DNA from 3 places in the Mesorhizobium sp. M1338 genome. Region 2 is predicted to be linked to each of the others. Evidence: predicted binding sites of a transcription regulator. Region 2 holds the regulator's gene; each other region holds the start of a gene.
The links. Region 2 encodes PhoB, which activates phosphate uptake and scavenging genes when phosphate is short. Its sites were predicted from a motif close to TGTCATNNANCTGTCAT; they were not measured.

Region 1 (5,100 bases), on a different contig from region 2:
ATAGAATTGGAACGGACTGCTGGCACAAACGTATCGCATTGGTCAGCGGCAAGGGCTCGTGATAAAAGCCGCCGATCTGGAGTTTTGGCGATGAACAAATTCACCCCCGCAAAGCCAGCCGGCGCTCGCAGCGTCGACGACATCACCGGCAGCCGCCGCCTGCGCCGCATGCGCAAGGCAGACTGGTCGCGCCGTCTGGTGCAGGAGAACCGGCTCTCGGTCGACGATTTGATCTGGCCGATCTTCGTCGTCGACGGCAAAAATGTGCGCGAGCCGATCGCCGCCATGCCCGGGGTCTTCCGCCTGTCGATCGATCTCGCCGTCAAGGAGGCCGAACGCGCGGCAAAACTCGGCATTCCCGCACTTGCCACCTTCCCCAATGTCGACATCTCGCTGCGCGACCAGACCGGCTCGCACATTCTCGACCCCGACAACGTCATCAACCGCGCTACCCGCGCGATCAAGGACGCGGTGCCGGAGATCGGCATCATCACCGACGCCGCGCTCGACCCGTTCACCAGCCATGGTCATGACGGCATCCTGCGCGACGGCATCATCGTCAACGACGAGACGGTGGAACAGGTGACCGCCGCGGCTGTCATCCAGGCGGCGGCCGGCGCCGACATCATCGCGCCGTCCGACATGATGGACGGCCGCATCGGCGCCATCCGCGACGCGCTCGACGCCAACGGTTTCCAGGACGTGGCGATCATGTCCTATGCGACCAAATTCGCCTCGGCCTTCTACGGTCCCTATCGCGAAGCGGTGGGCACCGCCGGCCTGCTCAAGGGCGACAAAAAGACGTATTACATCGACCATGCCAATTCCGACGAGGCGGTGCGCGAAGCCGAACAGGATATCACTGAGGGCGCCGACATGCTGATGGTCAAGCCGGGCCTGCCCTATCTCGACATCATCCGGCGGCTGAAGGACGAGTTCCAGATGCCGACCTTCGCCTACCAGGTGTCGGGCGAATATTCGATGATCAAGGCCGCCGCCGCCAATGGCTGGATCGACGGCGAGAAGGCGATGCTGGAATCGCTGCTCGCCTTCAAGCGCGCCGGTTGCGACGGCATTTTGACCTATTTCGCCCCCGAAGTGGCGATGATGCTGAAGGGATAGGCCACTAGGTCGTTTGGAATTTTAGCGCAATCCGCTAGAATGAATTCATGAGCAGGAATGAGGTCATAGAGCGGTTGCAGAGAAATGCAGATGCCATCAAAGGCATGGGCGCGACTTCGCTTTATCTCTTCGGATCGACTTTGCGGGGCGACGCAGGGGCCGACAGCGATCTCGACCTCTTCATCGATTATGATCCTGGAAGGCGCTTTTCGCTGATCGATCTGGTCGGCATCAAGCAATTTCTTGAAGAGAAGATGTCAGCGGAGATCGATATCACCACCCGCGACAGCCTCAATCCCATGTTGAAGGCCGATATCGAACGATCTGCTATGCGCATATTCTGATGGCAGTGCGCCGGATCGAACCGATTCGCCGGATCTTTCTTCTCCGCACATGTAACTAGCGCGGCAGCAACGGCGGGTTCTCGCCGGCGAGGCTGCTGGCTTGTCTTCAGAGCCGACAGTCCGATCGTCGCCCTAAAAATACCGCTTGCAATTCGCAATCAGTCTGCTACGAAACAACTGCTTGCAAAATACAACTGGTTATCGAGGAGGCTCGCATGTCCAAACTACGTGTCAACGCTTTCAGCCTGTCGCTCGACGGCTACGGCGCAGGTCCTGATCAGGACCTGCAAAATCCGCTCGGTGTCGGCGGGGAATCCCTGCACAAATGGGCCTTTAGCACCCGCACCTTCCGCAAGATGTTTGGCGAGGAAGGCGGCGCGGACGGGACTGACGAGAACTTCGCGGCGCGCAGCTTCGAGAATGTCGGCGCCTGGATCCTCGGCCGCAACATGTTCGGGCCGATCCGCGGCGAATGGCCTGACGATAGCTGGAAAGGCTGGTGGGGCGACAACCCGCCCTATCACGTGCCGGTTTTCGTGCTGACCCACCACAAGCGCGAACCGATCGTCATGGAGGGCGGCACGACCTTTTATTTCATCACCGACGGCATCCATTCGGCGCTTGAACAGGCAAAAGCAGCGGCGGACGGCAAGGACGTGCGGGTGGGCGGCGGCGTCGCCACCATCCAGCAATATCTCCAGGAGAAGCTGATCGACGAGATGCATCTGGCGATCGCGCCGGTGCTGCTCGGCGCGGGCGAGAACCTTTTTGCCGGCCTCGACATGGTCAAGCTCGGCTATGTCTGCAGCGAGCAGGTTGCGACGCCGCTCGCCACGCACGTCGTCATCAAGCGTGCTTGAGCCCCGAGGTTATCAAGGTGGCGAAACCTTCGGTGCAGGCCCATTTCTCCCCGTTACTATACGGGGAGAAATGCCCGGCAGGGCAAGGGGCGGCGCAATCGGTTGAATGTTGAATATTGTGTTGCCGAGAATGCCACCGATGGCAATATGGGGGCAGAATAAGTTTCGCCCATGCAGCGATTTCACCGAGTTCAACTGTCTAAGTCAGCGCTGCCCCTCATCCGCCTGCCGGCACCTTCTCCCCGTATAGTGACGGGGAGAAGGGAGAACCTTCAGTACTTCTCCGGAACGTAGAGCTCGCGCGGCAGGGTCTGGCGCTCGTATTCGGGGTTGAAGACGCGCTCCGGCAGCGTGATCTCCTCGTGCGGCACCTCTTCATACGGCATCTGCTTGAGCAGGTGATCGATGCAGTTCAGTCGCGCCCGCTTCTTGTCGTTGCCTTCGACGATGAACCAAGGGGCTTCCGGGATGTTCGTGCGGATGAAGGTCTCTTCCTTGGCCTTGGTGTACTGTTCCCAGCGGATGCGCGACTGCAGGTCCATCGGCGACAGTTTCCACTGCTTCATCGGATCGTGGATGCGCATCAGGAAGCGCATCTGCTGTTCCTCGTCGGTGATCGAGAACCAGTATTTGACCACGGTGATGCCCGAGCGAACCAGCATGCGCTCGAACTCCGGCACGTCGCGGAAGAATTCTTCGACCTGATCGGGCTGGGCAAAGCCCATCACCCGTTCGACGCCCGAGCGGTTGTACCAGGAGCGGTCGAACAGCACGATTTCGCCACCGGCCGGCAGATGCGGGACATAGCGTTGGAAATACCATTGCGACTTCTCGCGTTCGGTCGGCGCCGGCAGTGCCACGACACGGCAGATGCGCGGATTGAGCCGCTGGGTGATGCGCTTGATGACGCCGCCCTTGCCGGCCGAATCGCGCCCCTCGAAGATCACCACCAGCTTCTTCTTGTGGTAGGCGACCCAGGACTGCAGCTTGATCAGTTCGGACTGTAAGGTGATCAGGTCGCGAAAATACTGCATGCGATCGATCGAAGGCGGATGCGCGTTCTTGTAGATCTTGGCGATCTCCATCGACAGCGCCGGCTCCGACATTTCGAGCTCATAGTCCTCGTCGAGCGTGTCGGCGAGCTCGGCCTCAAGCCAGTCCTTGGCAGGAGAATTCTGTTTTAGCTCGATCATATCAGCTGCTCCACCTGCAAGCCCTGTCGATCCACGTCCGGCGCGCCCCAAACCCCTGGCTTGCGTCTCGGAGCGCCAACACCTGAGCCGACTTCAATATAGGCCGGCAATGACGGTTTTATTGCAGCCTGGAACATGAAGTCGCCGCTGCAAATCCCGTGAGGCATGATCGATCCGTTGTCGTGGCATGGCGACAAACCGCTCAAATTGTCCTACAAATAGCGGCCACATTCGGGGCGGCCTTCCCCAACGCCCCTTCCCCAATGCAATAGCGAGGACTGACATGGAATACCGCACTCTCGGCCGTTCCGGCCTGAAGGTTTCGACGCTGACCATGGGCACGATGACTTTCGGCGGCGCCGGCGCGTTTTCGGCTGTCGGCAAGACCGATCTCGACGAGGCGCGCCGGATGATCGATCTCTGCATCGATGCCGGCATCAACGTCATCGACACCGCCAATGTCTATTCGAACGGCATTTCGGAAGAGATCATCGGCGAAGCGCTCGGCGGCAAGCGCAAGGGCGACGTGCTGATCGCCTCCAAGGCGCGGATGCGGATCGGCAACGGTCCGAACGATGAAGGCCTGTCGCGTCATCACCTGATCCGCGAATGCGAGAAGAGCCTGAAGCGGCTCAAGACCGACGTCATCGACATCTACTTCCTGCACGAATGGGATGGCGTGACACCGCTGGAGGAAACCATCGCCGCGCTCGACACGCTGGTTGCCCAGGGCAAGATCCGCTATGTCGGCTGTTCCAACTATTCCGGCTGGCAGGTGATGAAGGCGCTCGGCATCAGCGACAGCCATCACCAGCCACGCTTCGTCACCCAGCAGATCCACTACACGCTGGAAGCGCGCGAGGCGGAATATGAATTGCTGCCGATTTCCGTCGACCAGGGGCTGGGCGTTCTGGTCTGGAGCCCGCTTGCCGGCGGATTGCTGTCCGGCAAATACCGCCGCGACAGCCCCACCGCCCGCCAGCTTGCCGGCTGGTCCGAACCGCCGATCCGCGACGAGGACCGGCTGTGGCGGATCGTCGACGTGCTTGTCGAGATCGGCACGCAACGCGGCGTTTCGGCGGCGCAGGTGGCATTGGCCTGGCTGCTCGGCCGACCTGCGGTCTCCTCGCTGGTGATCGGCGGCAGGACCGAAACGCAGTTCAGGGACAACATCGCGGCGGCAAGCCTGGTGCTCACCGGCGAGGAACGCGGTCGCCTCGACGCGGTCAGCCGGCCGCCTTTGCTCTATCCCTACTGGCACCAGCAGCTGACGGCAAAGGACCGCTTCGGCCCCGCCGATCTGGTTCTTGACCGCAGCGGCATCTGACGAGCGGGCCCCGAGGCACGCGACGTCCTGAAGCGCGTCGCGTTTGAGGCACCGCGCTTTAGATCTTCGTTTTCATGCATGTCGTTCTCCCAAAACCGGGACCACTTTTGGGCGACATGCATTAACCCTGGATAAATCGCCAGACCTCGGGATCAGGGTCGATCTGGCCGCTGAGGACAAAGTATTTGTAGAGGACGAGCAGGGAAATCGCCTGTTCGGCCTGCTCGTTGGAGAATTGGCGGCAATAGGCGTTG
Region 2 (5,100 bases):
CGGCGCCTGCGCCGCGGTGATGGTGAGGACGCCGTTTTCAACGCTGAACGGGTGGACGGAACTCGTCGGGCCATAATTGGCGTCGACATACCATTGCAACTCGCCATTGCTGCTCAATGTGCTGCCGTTCGGCGCTCCCCACCAGAAATTGGAATTCCAGGTGCCGTCCTGTCCGTTCCGAAGGCTCAGCGTGTTAAATTCGTCGGAGAAGGACAGCGTCATTCCGGACTTGTCTATCGGCAGCTCGAACTGGGTGGGCTGCAACTTGTCGATGGTCGTATTCTTGAACACCAGGATCTCGTCGGATCCGAGGTTCAGCATCACGTTTGATTCCACCTGAACCATCTGTGAACGGACGGCATCGAACGAAGTGAAGTCATAGCCGTTAAGGCGGACCGTATCAGTCGCACCGAAATCGAAGATAAGATCACTTCCATTTCCTTTAGAGATGGCGAAAGTGTCGGCGCCGTCTCCGCCGATCAGGACATCGTCGCCCTTGCCGCCATCCAGCGTCTGATGACCCGACCCGCCCTTGATGATGTTGTCCAACGCATTTCCGAACGCATATCGATTGGCGCCGGTAACGACGAGGTTCTCGAAATTGTCGGGGAGCTTGTAGCTCATCCATGTGTCGATCGTGTCGATTCCTGCCCCAGGATCCTCGACCACCTTATTGTTGGTGGAATAGAGGTGATAGTAGTCGTCGCCGGCGCCACCGTAGATCGTGACCTTGACGCCGGTGTCTCCCCAGAAGGAGTCGTTGCCGGAGGTGCCATGCAGTTCCGGTCCAGACCCAGTGGCCGAGAACCAATGAGTGGAAGCGCCGGTGTAGGGAAGAGGGATGCCTTTGGCGTTTACGACGGTGCTCATCAGAAATCCTTCCTCATGGTATCCGACCTGGTGAAATCATTCGATACGAGTCCCAGCGACTGCTTCCCAAGCAACGTTGCAACGGATGAAATAGTTCCAGGGAATCGTCATCCGATCCGAGATAATATTGACCATTCGGCGCACATACACTGAATAAAGAGAAGGAATCCGTCCTCCGTCAAAAATATAATTTTAATAAAATTCTATATTTATGTGAAAGTCGCGTGCTTTGACGGATATAGATAAATGCATTAGTTCAATCCTCGCTAGAAGGAGCACGATTTGGAGGGCAGAGTTTTACGGGCAAAATGGCGATTATGACCGACTAATCGCGAACCGTTCTTCCCGCGGCCAGCCGGACACAACAGCAGTTTGAGAGATCGCAGAGCAATCGAGTTGTGAAGTGACCGACCAGTTAGCCACGCACAATCAATTCCAGCATGGCTCACTCCGCTGCGGACGTTTCGCTGCGACCGGGCAACGACCGCGAAGGGTCGGTTAAAGATTTCAATCCCGCCTGCTTGAATGTCCGCCATCGCTTTTTGGATGCCAGAAGCCGCCTGTCGCCTTGGCCCAAATGCGGTCATTCGAAAACTGATGGGATGACCGCTCCTGGGCGCCACATGCTCGTTCTCCACCGATGAGACGAATGCAACATTCCACCCTTCGCGGCCGTTGGCGACCGCCTGCTGACCGAGCTTGAACCTGGGTTCCGATTTATCGGGATGGGATGGGAATTAATCTTCCCTGATCGCGTAGCCTGCACCTCGAATGGTGCGGATGACGTCGGGCATGCGGCCGTTGTTGACCGCCTTGCGCAGCCGGCCGACATGCACGTCCACCGTGCGTTCGTCGATGTAGATCGTCTCACCCCAGACATTGTCGAGCAGCTGGCTGCGCGAGAACACGCGGCCGGGATGGCGCATCATGAATTCGAGCAGGCGGAATTCGGTCGGCCCGAGCCGGATCTCGCTCTTCTTGCGATAGACCCGATGCGATTCTCGATCGAGCACGATGTCGCCGACCTTCAGCACGCTGGACAGCACTTCCGGCTTGGCACGGCGCAGCAGCGCCTTGACCCTGGCCATGAACTCCGGCGTCGAGAAAGGCTTGACCAGATAGTCGTCGGCGCCGGTCGAGAGGCCGCGCACGCGGTCGCTCTCCTCGCCGCGCGCGGTCAGCATGATGATCGGCAGCCGCTCGGTCTCGGGGCGCATTCGCAGGCGTCGGCAGAGTTCGATGCCGGAAACCGCCGGCACCATCCAGTCGAGCACCAGAAGGTCAGGCACGTTCTCCTGCAGCCGGATCTCGGCCTCGTCGCCGCGCGTCACCACCTCGACCTGATAGCCCTCGGACTCCAGATTATAACGGAGCAGCACGCCTAGCGGCTCCTCGTCCTCCACCACCATGATGCGTGGCGCGATCATCGGCTGGTCACCCCTGTCGTCATGCCGCCGGCGCGGACATTGTCGTCTCGTCCTGCTTCGGACGATTGGCCGGCAGCTGCGTGCCGGTCAAAACATAATAGGCATTTTCCGCGATGTTGGTGACGTGGTCGCCGATGCGCTCGAGATTCTTGGCGCAGAACAAAAGATGCGTGCACGCGGTGATGTTGCGCGGGTCTTCCATCATATAGGTGAGAAGTTCGCGGAACACGGAGGTGTATTTGACGTCGATGCGTTCGTCGTCGGCACGCAGTTTCGCCAGCGCGGCGGCGTCACGCGCCGCATATTCCTCGATGACGCCCTGCACCTGGATCAGCACCAGTTGTGCCATTCCATCGATCGAGTGCGAAAGGTCGCGCGGCGTAACGCTGAGGCCGACAGTGCCGACGCGCTTGGCGATGTTCTTGGCAAGGTCGCCGATGCGTTCGAGATCGCCGGCCATGCGGATCGAACCGACGACATGGCGCAGATCGTCGGCCATCGGCTGCCGCTTGGCGATCAGCGTGATGGCGCGGTCGTCGAGCTCCCGCTGGCGCGCGTCCATGATCGCGTCGTCGGAGACGACGCGCTGTGCCAAGGCGTTGTCGGAATTCAACAGCGCCTTGGTCGCACCGCCGACCATCGAGCTGGCGAGATCGCCCATGTCGCTGATGAGCTTGCTGATCTGACCGAGATCCTCGTCGAAAGAAGCGACTGTGTGTTCGCTCATGATCCTGTTCCTCGTATGCCTGAGCTCAGCCGAAGCGGCCGGTGATGTAGTCCTGCGTGCGCTTCTCGCGGGGCGACGTGAAGATCTTCTCGGTGCGGTCGAACTCGACCAGCTCGCCCAGATACATGAAGGCCGTCTGCTTCGACACGCGCGCCGCCTGCTGCATGTTGTGGGTGACGATGACGATCGTGTAGTCGGCTTGCAACTCGTCGATCAGCTCCTCGATCTTGGCGGTCGACAGCGGATCGAGCGCCGAGGCGGGCTCGTCGAGCAGGATGACTTCCGGCTTCACCGCCACGGTACGGGCGATGCAGAGCCGCTGCTGCTGGCCGCCTGAGAGGCTGAGGCCGCTGGCGTCGAGCTTGTCCTTGACCTCGGTCCAGAGTGCCGCGCGCTTCAGCGCCTGCTCGACGCGGCCGTCCATCTCGGATTTGCTCAGCTTCTCGTAGAGCCTGATGCCGAAAGCGATGTTTTCATAGATCGACATCGGAAATGGCGTCGGCTTCTGGAACACCATGCCGATCTTGGTGCGCAGCAGGTTGAGGTCCTGCGAGCGGTCAAGAACGTTCTGGCCGTCGAGCAGCACCTGACCGTCGGCCGTCTGCCTGGGATAAAGCTCATAGATGCGGTTGAAGACGCGCAGCAGCGTCGACTTCCCGCAGCCCGAAGGCCCGATGAAGGCGGTGACGCTGCGCTCCGGCAAGGACAGCGTGATGTCCTTCAGCGCCTTCGATTGGCCGTAGTAGAAGTTGAGGTTCTTGACCTCGATCTTGGCCTTGGCGGTGGCCTCGGCGGCGATCGTCATGTCTGGAGACAACATCTGGCTCATTTGTCCTCTCTGCGTCCGGTCAGGCTGCGCGCAACGATGCTGAGCGCGAGAACCGTCAATGTGATGATAAGTGCGCCGGTCCAGGCCAGTTGCTGCCATTCCTCGTAAGGGCTGAGAGCGAACTGGAAGATGGTGACAGGCAAGCTGGCCATCGGCGCGTTGAGATTGCTCGACCAGAACTGGTTGTTGAGCGCCGTGAAGAGCAGTGGTGCCGTCTCGCCGGAGATACGGGCGATCGACAGCAATATGCCGGTGACAATGCCGGAAAGCGCGGCGCGGTAGGCGACCGACTTGATGACCACCCAGCGCGGCGCGCCGATCGCGGTGCCGGCTTCGCGCAAGGCGTTCGGCACCAAATTGAGCATGTCTTCGGTGGTGCGCACCACAACCGGAATGACGAGGATGGCGAGCGCGACAGCACCGGCGATTGCCGAGAAATGCCCCATCGGCCGCACCATCAATTCGTAGACGAACAGGCCGATGATGATCGACGGCGCCGACAGCAGGATGTCGTTGATGAAGCGCACCACGGTGGTCAGCTTGGAAAAGCGACCGTATTCGGCCATGTACGTGCCGGCCAGCACACCGATTGGCGTGCCGACGATGACGGCGATGATCGTCATGACCACGCTGCCGTAAATGGCGTTGAGCAGGCCGCCGGCGTCGCCGGGAGGCGGCGTCATCTGCGTGAAGACGTCAAGGGACAGGCCGGCGGCGCCCTTGTAGACCAGCGCGCCGAGGATGAGCGCCAGCCAGGCAAGTCCGATGCCCGCCGCGGTGACGCACAGCGTCATCATCACGGCATTCTTCCTCTTGCGGCTCTGGTGAAGCGATGTGGCTGTCGACATCGGTCAGGCTCCGGTGCGGGCGTCGATGCGCATCAGCATGTAGCGGGCGATGGCAAGGATCAGGAAGGTGATGACGAACAGGATCAGGCCGAGCGCCACCAGCGAAGACGTGTAGAGGTCGCCGACGGCTTCGGTGAATTCATTGGCGATGGTCGCGGAGATCGTCGTTGCCGGCGCGAACAGCGAGGTCGAGATGCGGTGCGCGTTGCCGATGACGAAGGTCACCGCCATGGTTTCGCCCAGCGCGCGGCCAAGGCCGAGCATGACGCCGCCCATGATACCGATCCTTGTGTAGGGAATGACGACGCGGCGGGTCACTTCCCAGGTCGTGCAGCCGATGCCGTAGGCGGATTCCTTCAGCACCGGCGGCACCGTGTCGAAGACGTCCTTGGTGATCGA
Region 3 (5,100 bases), on a different contig from region 2:
AGGGCGGACACTGGCCACGACGTGCACGCCACGTCGGCGCGGCGCTTTGTCGCCGCGCCGCCATTGGTGCCCGAGCCCGAGCCCGCCAGGCGCGAAGGGCTTCCGTTCCTGGCCTTCGTCGCCATCATCGTGCTGGCAGGCCTGGCGCACCTGACCGGGGCACCGGTCTTCATCAGCATCGCATTGCTGGCAACCGGCCTTGCCGGCCTTGCCATGCATCTGCGCGCCATGCGGAGCGAGCACCGCACCGCGGCCCTTCTTGACGAAACCACTGCCCGCAGCCGCGCCGAGATCGAGACGCTAGCCGATCGCATGTGGGAAATGCAGGAGAGCGATGAGCGCTTTCGCGGCCTGATCGATGCGCTCGGCGACCTCGTCATTCACCGCAACCGCGACGGCTACATCGTCTATGCCAACAAGGTTTTCGCCGATCTCGTCGAAACCGATCAGCGCGACCTTGCCGGCAAGACCCTGGCGGAACTTGGCATCGAGGTCGGCATCGTTCCCGATGCCGCCTTTTCCGACCATGAATGCCTGAGTTCCACCGATGTCGCCATCAATACGCCTAGCGGCCCGCGTTGGTTCTCGTGGATCGAACTGTCGGTGCGTGACAAGGACAGCGGCGCCGTTTCGCATCGCGCCATCGCCCGCGACATCACCGCCCGCAAACGCGCCGAATCCTCGCTGATCACCGCACGCGAACGAGCCGAGTACGCCAGCCAGGCCAAATCGCGTTTCCTCGCCACCGTCAGCCATGAAATTCGCACGCCGATGAACGGCATCATGGGCATGGCCAGGCTACTGGCCGACACCAGCCTGTCGCCGGAACAGCAGACCTATGTCGGCGCCGTCTCAACCTCGGCCAGCGCATTGCTTGCCCTGATCGAGGATCTGCTCGACTACTCCAAGATCGAAGCCGGGCGCTTCGACCCGGAGCCGCAGCCGATGTCGGTGCGCGAGATCGCCGACAACATCGTCGAATTGCTGGCCGCGCGCGCCTTCGCCAAGGATATCGGGCTGGGCTGCCATGTCGAACCCGACGTGCCGCAATTGATCACCGCCGATCCGGGCAAGGTCAGGCAGGTGCTGCTCAACCTTATCGGCAACGCCATCAAGTTCACCGACAGCGGCGGCGTGCTGGTGAGCATTGCGCGAGCGCGCACCGAAACCACCGACCGCATATGCTTCACCATCGCCGATACCGGTTCGGGCCTGCATGATGAGGACCTGGACCGTATTTTCGAGGAGTTCGAGCAAGCCGACGGCACGTCGACGCGTACGCATGGCGGGGCCGGCCTCGGCCTTGCCATCTCCAAACGCCTGGTGGCCGCCATGGGCGGCACGATCTCGGTATCCAGCCGGCTCGGCCAGGGATCCGAGTTCGTCTTCGAGATCCCGGCGATAGCGGCCACAGAAGCGCCGCAGGGCCGGCAGAACGCACTCTCTGGCAGACGCGCGGTGATCCTGTCGAAAAACGCCGTCGAGGCCGACGCCATCGCCCGCACCATCCGCGCCAATGGCGGCACGGTCGACATCGCCACCACCGCCGCGCAGGCCGCGCCCTTCGCCGCTGGCTGTGATGCGCTTCTGATCGATGCGGCCATGGAAGAAAGCGACGGCAGGTTGCTCAAGCGCCTGCGCCAGAGCGGTTTTTCCGACTGCGAGGCCATCACGCTGATCGCGCCGACCGATCGCGGCATGCTTGGCGAGTTCCGCGCCGGCGGCTACGCAACCTTCCTGGCCAGGCCGGTACGTGGCGGAACGCTTCTGCGTGTGCTGTTGAGCAGCCATGCTCCCAGCCTCGTCCAGCCGCAGCCGGAAAAGCGTGGCGCGCCGGCGCTTCGCGCCGTCGGCAACCGCCAGCGCGGCCTGTCGGTGCTGATCGCCGAGGACAATGACATCAATGCCATGCTGGCCCGCGCCACGCTGCTGAAGGCCGGGCATCGCGTCAAGGTGGTCGGCAACGGCAAGGCCGCCGTCGAGGCTGTCACCGGCGCCGGGCACAACCACCGCTTCGACGTGATTTTGATGGATTTGCACATGCCGGTCATGGACGGACTGGACGCGATTGCCGCCATCCGCCGCCATGAGGAAGAAACCGCCGTGCCGCCGGTGCCGATCATGGTGCTGTCGGCCGACAGCCAGGAAAAGACCCGCCATGCGGTGTTGGCTCATGGCGCCAGCGGCTTTGTCACCAAGCCGCTCGACCCCGAGGCGCTGGTCAATGCCGTCGAGGGACAGGTCGTCGCGGCCTGAGTTTTCCACCCGCCCATTTCAGGCCGCGCGCTCACGTAAAGGAGCCGGTTGATCCTATTCGCCAGCCGACGAAGTATTGCCCACGACGTCGTATCACGGTACTGTCACAATCCTGTTGCACCTACACCGTATCCCCGTGCCAAGAGGGATGGCTCGAAGGAGAATCACTCGTGCATACAGTTATGCCGGAATGTGACACTCGGCCGAACGCCAGCAGCGCCTTGCTTGCCGGATGTAAAGTCGATTCCGTCATAAAGGGCGCGGCACTGGGCCGTATAGGCAATCTTGAAGTGCGGCTCGCTCGCAACGAGGCCGAGATCGCGGCCGCGCAGGAAGTGCGCTACCGGGTGTTCTACGACGAACTTGGCGCCAGGAAGGATCTGTTCCAGGCCCACGACCGCCGTGATGCCGACCGCTTCGACCCGCTCTGCGACCATCTGCTGGTTTTGGACACGACGCTTTCCGGCCCCGAACATCGCCGCATCGTCGGCACCTATCGGTTGCTGCGGCAAGAAATCGCGGCCACGGCCGGAGGGTTCTATTCCGAAGGTGAATTCGAGCTGACCAAGCTCATCGCCCGTCACCCCGGCCAGCGCTTTCTCGAACTGGGCCGCTCCTGCGTTTTGCCGGAATACCGCTCGAAGCGCACCATCGAGGCGCTGTGGCAAGGCATCTGGGCTTACATCAACCACTACGAAATCGGTGTGATGACCGGTTGCGCTTCCTTCCACGGCACGGTGCCGGCGGCGCATGCCGAGGCACTCACCTACCTCGCCCACCACTGCCGGACGAATTCGGCCTGGGATGTGCGCGCGGTGTCCGGGCGTTACTGCTCGATGGACCTGATGCCGATCGAGGCGGTCAACACCAAGGCGGCGATCGCGGCGATGCCGCCCTTGGTCAAGGGTTATCTGCGCGTTGGCGCGCGCATCGGCGATGGCTGCGTCATCGACCGCGAATTCTCGACGGTCGACGTCTTCGTCGTCATGCCGGTCAAGGAAATCGGCGCCCGCTACGTCAATTATTATGGCGGGGAAGCTCAACGCTTCGCTGCGTAAAGTGGTGAATGGTGAATGGTGAATGGTGAATGGTGGGAGTTACACCCCGTTCTAATTGCCATTCACTATTCACCATTCACCATTCACTTCTCTCACGGAATATCTTCCGGCCGCCGGCCGGGTCGGCTTTTGTAGGACGGAAACGACCAGCCGAATTTGAGTGCGCCGCCACGCACAAGGAACGCCGCCGCAAAACCGGCGAGGTCCGAGGCGAGCGGCGGCAGTCCGGCAAGATCGCCAAGTGTATAGAGGCCGGCACCCGCAAGGGCTGCCGTGACGTAGATTTCGGGCCTGAGCAGAACCGATGGCTCGCCGGCCAGGAGATCGCGCAGAATGCCGCCGAAAGTGGCGGTGAGCACGCCGGTGATGACGGAGACGACAGGCGAACCGGTAATCGCCAGTCCCTTGGCGGCGCCCATCACCGAAAAGGCGGCGAGCCCGATGGCGTCAAGCCAGAGCAGCCATTTCCAGCGCGATTCGACACGATGCGCGCTGAAGAAGACCAGCACCGCAACCACGGCGCAGATCAGCACATAGCTGGAGTTGGCGACCCAGAAAACTGGCAGGTTGAGGATGACGTCGCGAAGCGTGCCGCCGCCTATTCCGGTGACGCTGGCCAGGAACAGGAAACCGATAATGTCGAGTTGCTTGCGCGAAGCCGCAAGCGCCCCGGTCGCGGCGAAGACGGCGACACCGGCATAGTCGAGAAGCGCGATGAGGTTCATGGGCGTGAGGCAGTAGGAATTAGGAATTAGGCAGTATGAATAGCACGAAGCCGCTCGATTGATACGACTGCCCCAGTTTCCCTATTGCCTACTGCCTACTGCCTATTCCCTATTCCCTACCTCACGCATCCTTCTCGGCCTGTTCGTTCACCGGCCCCGGCTCGACCGGCGCTTCAGCGGCGGCTAGCTTCGGGCCGCCCTTGGCGACGCCGACCATGGCCGGTCGCAGCACCCGATCGCCGATCGAATAGCCCGGCTGCACGACCTGGACCACCGTGTTGGCCGGAACATCTGGATTGGGCACTTCGAACATCGCCTGATGGAAATTGGGATCGAACTTCTCGCCTTCAGGCGCGAGCTTCTTGACCCCGTGCCGTTCCAGCGCCGACAGCATGGCGCGCTCGGTCAAGTCGACGCCTTCGATCAACGCCTTGAAGCCGGCGTCACCCGACGCCTTGGCCTCGGCCGGAATCGCATCCAGCGCACGGCGCAGATTGTCCGACACCGACAGCATGTCGCGAGCGAAATTCGCGACCGCGTAGGTACGCGCGTCGTGCATGTCGCGCGCCGTGCGGCGACGCAGGTTCTCCATTTCGGCCGCCACGCGCAGCGCGCGGTCCTTCAATTCTTCATTTTCCTTCAGCAGCCGCACAAGGGCTTCATAGTCGCCGTTGACGCTGCCTTCCGTGCGCTCGGCATTGGCCTCGGTCGCCTCGACTTCATCGGGCGCGCGTTCGTCTTTTGCCTGGTCGCTCATCGCCGTTTCCCGTCAATCTCGAATGATGTGGATTTTGAGCCCGATATCGAGGTTTGGCGGCCAAAAATCAAGGGGTAAGCGATTGTGAAGGCTGTCGACCAACGCCGGACAACGACGGCAGGCATTTCGATTTTAATTCAAATTTTACCCTAACCGGCGGCTTTGCTTGCCACAAAGGCGTGATGCGGGAACCATTCCCTTGCTGGAGAAGTTTCGAAGCCGACACAGGATTTTGAGATGATGACCCGCAAAAGGACCGAAAAGGCAGAACGGCTGGCCACCGAGGTCAGACGCCAGCTCGGCG

Region 1: a site for PhoB is predicted at 3,629-3,645, ahead of ppk2 (polyphosphate kinase 2). Genes of this name have one in related genera too.
Region 3: a site for PhoB is predicted at 2,359-2,375, ahead of olsB (l-ornithine N(alpha)-acyltransferase). Genes of this name have one in related genera too.

What each region holds. Positions count from the first base shown of each region.
Region 1 covers NZ_JAMYLL010000052.1:8,318-13,417, forward strand. Annotated here, with positions in the region: gene NKH19_RS28360 (DUF2066 domain-containing protein) at 1-4, shown strand, start outside; gene hemB (porphobilinogen synthase) at 91-1,122, shown strand; gene NKH19_RS28370 (nucleotidyltransferase family protein) at 1,170-1,466, shown strand; gene NKH19_RS28375 (dihydrofolate reductase family protein) at 1,682-2,326, shown strand; gene ppk2 (polyphosphate kinase 2) at 2,599-3,519, opposite strand; gene NKH19_RS28385 (aldo/keto reductase) at 3,803-4,846, shown strand; gene NKH19_RS28390 (glycosyl transferase family 90) at 4,968-5,100, opposite strand, start outside.
Region 2 covers NZ_JAMYLL010000003.1:32,916-38,015, forward strand. Annotated here, with positions in the region: gene eglC (endo-1,3-1,4-beta-glycanase EglC) at 1-870, opposite strand, end outside; gene phoB (phosphate regulon transcriptional regulator PhoB) at 1,608-2,297, opposite strand; gene phoU (phosphate signaling complex protein PhoU) at 2,317-3,024, opposite strand; gene pstB (phosphate ABC transporter ATP-binding protein PstB) at 3,050-3,853, opposite strand; gene pstA (phosphate ABC transporter permease PstA) at 3,850-4,701, opposite strand; gene pstC (phosphate ABC transporter permease subunit PstC) at 4,705-5,100, opposite strand, start outside.
Region 3 covers NZ_JAMYLL010000001.1:68,849-73,948, reverse strand. Annotated here, with positions in the region: gene NKH19_RS00330 (response regulator) at 1-2,256, shown strand, start outside; gene olsB (l-ornithine N(alpha)-acyltransferase) at 2,439-3,314, shown strand; gene NKH19_RS00320 (trimeric intracellular cation channel family protein) at 3,407-4,039, opposite strand; gene grpE (nucleotide exchange factor GrpE) at 4,161-4,796, opposite strand; gene NKH19_RS00310 (hypothetical protein) at 5,034-5,100, shown strand, end outside.